Regions from separate parts of the Streptosporangium sp. NPDC002524 genome, predicted to be linked through region 1. Evidence: riboswitches for the same ligand, from Rfam matches in the RefSeq annotation. Region 1 holds a riboswitch; the other holds the start of a gene.

Region 1 (3,398 bases):
GACACCCCCGCGCGACGAGCGATGTCGGCGATCGTCGGTCGCTTCACGAGCCCTCCCCTGAACCGGTTATCCGACGCGTTTCCGCTGCGCACTTTACTATGCGTGCCCCGGCTCCCGGCGATCCCCCCGACGGCCGACGACCCCCCGTGACCCCTGTGACCCCTCGTGATCAGCCGTCACGGTCGGACGCCCGCGCCCGCGGCAAGACCGGGGGCGGTGACTCCCGAGCCGTCTCCCCGGCGGCCGGTCCGCTTAACCACTTAACTCTCGCCGCGCGCCCCGCCGCCGCCCGCGACCCCCGCTCACGGCGGGTCCCCGGCGGCACGCCGTCCCGCCCCGGCCGGTAACGTGCGGGAAGGCACCGGGATCGGCACCACGGGCACGAGGGGCACCACGGGCACGATGGGCACCACGGGCACGATGGGCACGATGGGCACACGGCGCCAGGACCTCGGTGGAAGCACGGCGAAACAGGAGACCATGTCCCGTCCCGTCATCGGCATCACCTGTTACGTCGAGCCCGCGCGCTTCACCGTCTGGGAGACCACGACCGCGCTCCTGCCGTACGACTACGTCGACCACGTGGCCCGCGCGGGCGGGCAGCCGGTGATCCTGCCCCCGGCGGGCGACCCCGCGACGCTGGCGGAGCGCCTGGACGGGCTGATCCTGGCCGGTGGCGGGGACGTCGGCCCCGAGCGGTACGGGCAGGAGCCGCACGAGCGGACCGGCTACGTCCGGCCGTTCCGCGACGACGCGGAGCTGGGGCTGGTCCGGGCGGCGCTGGAGCGCGGCCTGCCCTTCCTGGGGGTCTGCCGGGGCATGCAGGTCCTGAACGTCTCGCTGGGCGGCACCCTCCACCAGCACCTGCCCGACGTGGTCGGCCACCCGGGGCACGCCCCGGCCCCCGGCCACTACGGCAGGATGCCGGTGTGGCTCGCCCCCGGCAGCCGGACCTCGAAGATCTTCGGGGCCGAGACCGTGGACGTGGCCCACTACCACCACCAGGCCCTCGACCGGCCAGCCCCGGGCCTCACGGTGACCGCCCACGCCGAGGACGGCACGATCGAGGCCGTGGAGGTGGACGACCACCCCTTCGCCGTCGCCGTCCAGTGGCATCCCGAGACCGACGACGAGTCGGCCCTGTTCGAGGCGCTCGTCCGGCACGCCACCCCCTGACCGGCGCGGATGAGGGCGGAGCAGGGTGGATCGGGGCGGATCCGGGGCGGCGAGGGGATTTCGCTCGGCCGGTGCGGGCGGTTAGGCTGGCCGCTGACACCGATGAATCCCGTGCGGGAGAGCGTCCTGACACCCAGGCCAGGACCCCTGAAGGAGCAAGCCCTCCCCGCGAACCTCTCAAGGCAAAGGACCGTGCGGGTAGGTGCCCTCTGGAAAGCAGGTCCCACGACCTCGCCGAAGGTGAAAATCCGGTAAAACCCGGATGAAACTCTCAGGCACCCACGACAGAGGGGGAGGATGCTCTCATCTGTCCCCTGTCTGAGGTGCGCACATGTCCCGACCTACGCCGCTGCGCGGCGTGCACGAGTCCCTCGGCGCGACGCTGACCGACTTCGCGGGCTGGCTGATGCCGCTCCGCTACGGCAGCGAGTCGGCCGAGCACAACGCGGTCCGCCAGGCGGCCGGCCTGTTCGACCTCTCCCACATGGGTGAGATCTTCGTGACCGGGCCGCAGGCCGCCGAGGCCCTCGACCACTCCCTGGTCGGCCACCTCTCCGCGCTGGAGCCCGGCCGCGCCCGCTACACGATGATCGTCGACGCCGAGGGCGGCGTGCTGGACGACCTGATCGTCTACCGGCTCGCCCCCGCCGAGTTCATGGTCGTCGCCAACGCCTCCAACTACCCGCGGGTGGCCGCCGAGCTGACCGGCCGCGCCAAGGGCTTCGACGCCGTGGTGGACGACCGCTCCGAGCGGTACGCGCTGGTCGCGATCCAGGGCCCGCGCTCCGCGGAGATCCTGGGCACGCTCACCGACGCCGACCTCGACGGGCTCAGGTACTACGCCGGCCTGCCCGCCGTCGTCGCGGGCCGCGAGGCCCTCATCGCCCGTACCGGCTACACCGGCGAGGACGGCTTCGAGCTGTTCGTCGCGGCCGGGGACGCGGAGCCGGTCTGGGCCGCCCTCACCGAGGCGGGCGCGCCGCACGGCCTCATCCCCGCGGGCCTGTCCGCCCGCGACACCCTCCGGCTGGAGGCCGGGATGCCGCTGTACGGCAACGAGCTGTCGGCCTCGCTCACCCCGTTCGACGCCGGGCTGGGCCGTGTGGTGAGGTTTGACAAGCCGGGCGACTTCGTCGGCCGGGCCGCCCTCGAAGCACGCAAGGACGTCCCGCCGTCGCGCCGCCTGGTCGGCCTGGTCGCGACCGGCCGCAGGGTGCCCCGGCACGGGTACCCGGTGGTGGTCGCCGGAGACGGCACGGTCGTCGGCGAGGTCACCAGCGGGGCGCCCTCCCAGTCACTGGGCAGGCCCATCGCGATGGCCTACGTGGACAACGGCCTGTCGTCAGGACTGGCCGTCGACATCAGGGGCAGCCACGAGCCGGTCGAGGTCGTCGCACTGCCCTTCTACAGGAGGAAAAAATGAGCAGCATTCCCGAGGAACTGCACTACACCAAGGAACACGAGTGGATCTCCGGCATCGATGACGGCCTGACCCTCACCGTCGGCATCACCGCCTACGCCGCCGAGGCGCTGGGCGACGTGGTCTACGTGCAGGTCCCCGAGGTCGGCTCGGCCGTCGCCTCCGGTGACGCCGTCGGCGAGGTCGAGTCGACCAAGTCGGTGAGCGACATCTTCGCGCCGGTCTCCGGCGAGGTCGTCGAGGTCAACCAGGCCGTCGTGGACGACCCCTCGCTGGTCAACAGCGACTCCTACGGCGACGGCTGGCTGTTCCGCGTACGCCTCGAGGGCTCCGCCGACGACCTGCTGTCGCCGGAGGAGTACGCCGCGCTCACCTCGGGTGAGTCCTAAGCCTCTCCCCCCTCGCGTCACGGCCACGCGCGTCCCCGGGCGCGCGTGGCCGTCCACGCTGGAAGGATTCAGATGACGATCAGCGTCTTCGATCTCTTCAAGATCGGAATCGGCCCGTCCAGCTCGCACACCGGCGGCCCGATGGCCGCCGCCCACAAGTTCGCCCGCGGCCTCGACCGGGACGGGCTCCTGGAGAAGACCGCCCGGGTGAGCGCCATCCTGTACGGCTCGCTGGGCCTGACCGGCAAGGGCCACGGCAGCGACAAGGCCGTGCTGCTCGGCCTGTCGGGCGAGAAGCCCGAGCTGGTCGACGTCGACACGGTCGACGAGCGCCTCGCCGCCATGCGCGAGTCCGGCACCCTCTCCCTGTACGGCTCCCGTGAGATCCCCTTCGTCATCGGCGAGGACCTCGT
Region 2 (3,398 bases), on a different contig from region 1:
GACTCGCCCCGGGCGGTGTGGTAGGCGCGGATCGCCAGGAGCCCGGCGAACTCGCCCTGGGAGCCGGCGTTCGGCTGGAGCGACACGGCGTCGTAGCCGGTCACCTCGGCCAGCCAGCGCTCCAGCTCCCCGATCAGCTCGACGTAACCCGCGGCCTGGTCCTCGGGCGCGTAGGGGTGCAGCCCGGCGAACTCCGGCCAGGTGATCGGCTCCATCTCGGTGGTCGCGTTGAGCTTCATGGTGCAGGAGCCCAGCGGGATCATCGACCGGTCGAGCGCGATGTCCTTGTCCTGCAGCCTGCGCAGGTAGCGCAGCATCGCCGTCTCGGAGCGGTGGCTGTTGAAGACCGGGTGGGTCAGATAGTCGCTGACCCGCGCCAGCGCGGCGGGCAGCGCGTCGTGCGCGGCGGCGTCGAGGTCGGCGAGCACGGTTCCGCTGACCTCGAAGGCGGCCAGGACCTGCTCCAGATGCAGGAGCTCGGTCTTCTCGTCGCAGGTGACGCCCACGTGGTCGGCGTCTACCAGGCGCAGGTTCACCCCGTTGTCGCGGGCCGCGGCGACGACCTTCGCGGCCCGGCCGGGCACCCTGGCGAGCACGGTGTCGAAGAAGGTGTCGTGCACGATCTCGACGCCGCCCTGGCGCAGGCCCTCGGCGAGCACGACGGCGTACCGGTGGGTGCGCCGGCCGATCCTGCGCAGGCCCTCGGGGCCGTGGTAGACGGCGTACATGCCGGCGATCACGGCGAGCAGCACCTGCGCGGTGCAGATGTTGCTGGTGGCCTTCTCGCGGCGGATGTGCTGCTCGCGGGTCTGGAGCGCGAGCCGGTACGCGGGGCGCTTGTCTGCGTCCTGGGAGACGCCCACCAGGCGGCCCGGCAGCTGGCGCTGGAGGCCGTCGCGGACGGCCATGTAGGCGGCGTGCGGGCCGCCGAAGCCGAGGGGGACGCCGAAGCGCTGCGAGGAGCCGACCGCGATGTCGGCGCCGAGCTCGCCGGGCGCGGCCAGGAGGGTGAGGGCGAGCAGGTCGGCGGCGGCGACCACCTGGGCGCCGCGCGCGTGGGCGGCGTCGGCGATGGCGCGGAAGTCGCGGACCCTGCCGCTGGCGCCGGGATACTGCACGAGCACCCCGAAGCACTCGGGAAGCTCCTCGGTGAAGTCGCTCTCGACCAGCTCGATGCCGAGCGGCTCGGCGCGGGTGCGCAGCACCGCCTTGGTCTGCGGCAGCGCGTCGGCGTCCACCACGAACACCTTCGAGGGCCCGCGGCCCGCGCGGCGGGCCAGGGTCATCGCCTCGGCGGCGGCGGTGGCCTCGTCCAGCAGGGAGGCCCCGGCCACGTCGAGGGCGGTCAGGTCGGCGACGACGGTCTGGAAGTTGATCAGGGCTTCCAGGCGGCCCTGGGAGATCTCCGGCTGGTAGGGCGTGTACGCGGTGTACCAGCCCGGGTTCTCCAGGAGGTTGCGGCGGATGACGCCCGGGGTGACCGTGTCGTGGTAGCCCAGGCCGATCATCGAGGTGAGCACGGTGTTGCGCCCGGCGAGGACCCGCAGCTCGGCGAGGGTCTCGGACTCCCCGGCCGCCGGGGGCAGGCTCAGCCGCTCGGAGGAGCGGATCGCCTCGGGCACGGCCACCGCGACCAGGTCGGCGACGGAGGCGAATCCGACCGCCTCCAGCATGCGGGTCTGGCCGGCGTCGTCCGGCCCTATGTGGCGGGTGGCGAACGGAGGGGAGCCGAGTTCGCTGAGCGATGACAGGTCGGTCATTGGTGAAGCCTCCCGGGACGGGGTGGAGACCGGCGCTGGGCGCGGGCGTATGCCTGGTCTCCCCCTCTGTCATCACGACCGTCGTGCCGGGTCGTGACCTGAGAGCTTCACCTGCCCCTTATGGGGCGGCTTGCACCGTCGGTGAGTCGCGCCTGGCGAGCGCGCCTGCTTTCCAGAGTTGCCTCGTCCGTGCGGTACCGGGTGCCTGAGAGATTCCGGGGAGGTTGCTCCTTCGGCGCCCCGATCGCGGTCGGGGTCTCTCCCGCACAGGGTCAGTGGCAAGTCCGAGTTTACCCGGTTCGTCGTGCTCTGCGACGGCGGGCCAGCTCATCGGCCTGATGATCTCCTCCTAAAGGGCCGTCGCCCGACTCCGCACGTTCGCCGGGCAGATCCGCGAGGGAGCCCTCCACCTCCTGCCACACCCGTCCCAGAGCTATGCCGAAGACGCCCTGACCACCCTGGAGCAGGTCGATGACCTCGTCGGGCGAGGTGCACTCGTAGACGCTCACCCCGTCGCTCATCAGGGTGATCCCGGCCAGGTCGTTGACGCCCCTGTCTCGCAGGTGCTGCACGGCGATGCGGATCTGCTGGAGGGAGACGCCGGTGTCGAGGAGCCGCTTGACGACCTTGAGGACCAGGATGTCGCGAAAGCCGTAGAGCCGCTGGGAGCCGGAGCCGTGGGCGGCTCGCACGGTGGGCTCGACCAGGCCGGTGCGCGCCCAGTAGTCGAGCTGCCGGTAGGTGATGCCGGCCGCGGAACAGGCCGTGGGGCCGCGGTAGCCGATGTCGGCGGGCACCTTCACCGGTTGCCCGTCGAACAGCAGACCCTCTTCACCCGCGCGCTGACGTGCCGACTGGCGCCGTTCCGGGTCATCCTGATCGGCGTTTCTACCCTCGCCGCTGCTGACCGCCACGCGGACCTCCGGCTTTCTCTCATCCCACGGCCTGATCTGGGGGTTTACGCACGACCGCGGGTTTCACTTGCACCGTAGGACTGGGGCCAAGTCCAGTCAACGACCCCACCCGGCGCGTCGTGAAGCGTAAATGCACCGAAATTCCTACCCCGCGCGGCCGAAGTCCTCGGGCGTGATCGTGTCAAGGAACTCCCTGAACTTCTCCACCTCGTCCTCCTGGTCGTCGGGGATGATCACCCCGGCCTCCCGGACCACGTCCTCACTCGCGAAGATACGGGCGCCGGTGCGCAGTGCCAAGGCGATCGAGTCCGAGGGACGCGCGCTCACCTCGACCCCGTTGGAGAACACGAGATCCGCGAAGAAGATGCCGTCGCGCAGGGCGACGATGTTGACCGTGCTCAGCCGGACCCCGAGGCCTTCGAGCACGTCGCGGAACAGATCATGGGTGAGGGGCCGGGGTGGTGGTTCCTCGGCCTGGGCCATGGCGATCGCCGTGGCCTCCGTCATGCCGATCCAGATAGGTAGGTAACGCTCCCCATGTGTCTCTTTCAGCAAGACGATCGGCTGGTTGGAGGGCATCTCAACTCGAACGCCCACGACCTCCATCTGCAACACGGGCTGCTCCGTCTTCGCTGGATTCCGACCGGTTTGTTCAACGTAACACTCGTGGGGGTACGAGTGCCTGGTCAGGTTCTCACCGGCCCAGGGCCCCACGAACGCCGGA

What was found. A riboswitch is a leader RNA that binds a small molecule or an ion and turns the genes downstream of it on or off. The one in region 1 is predicted to bind glycine.
Region 2: it holds a riboswitch for glycine, as region 1 does, so the genes downstream of both, gcvP (aminomethyl-transferring glycine dehydrogenase) here and gcvT (glycine cleavage system aminomethyltransferase GcvT) in region 1, are expected to answer to the same signal.

The regions. Positions count from the first base shown of each region.
Region 1 covers NZ_JBEOWK010000020.1:116,049-119,446, reverse strand. The annotation lists gene ABT053_RS30645 (LacI family DNA-binding transcriptional regulator) at 1-47, opposite strand, end outside; gene ABT053_RS30640 (gamma-glutamyl-gamma-aminobutyrate hydrolase family protein) at 349-1,176, shown strand; glycine riboswitch at 1,281-1,379, shown strand; glycine riboswitch at 1,380-1,474, shown strand; gene gcvT (glycine cleavage system aminomethyltransferase GcvT) at 1,508-2,599, shown strand; gene gcvH (glycine cleavage system protein GcvH) at 2,596-2,985, shown strand; gene ABT053_RS30625 (L-serine ammonia-lyase) at 3,058-3,398, shown strand, end outside.
Region 2 covers NZ_JBEOWK010000046.1:30,338-33,735, reverse strand. The annotation lists gene gcvP (aminomethyl-transferring glycine dehydrogenase) at 1-1,760, opposite strand, end outside; glycine riboswitch at 1,943-2,035, opposite strand; gene ABT053_RS41765 (MerR family transcriptional regulator) at 2,051-2,674, opposite strand; gene ABT053_RS41760 (bifunctional nuclease family protein) at 2,819-3,289, opposite strand; gene ftsR (transcriptional regulator FtsR) at 3,369-3,398, opposite strand, start outside.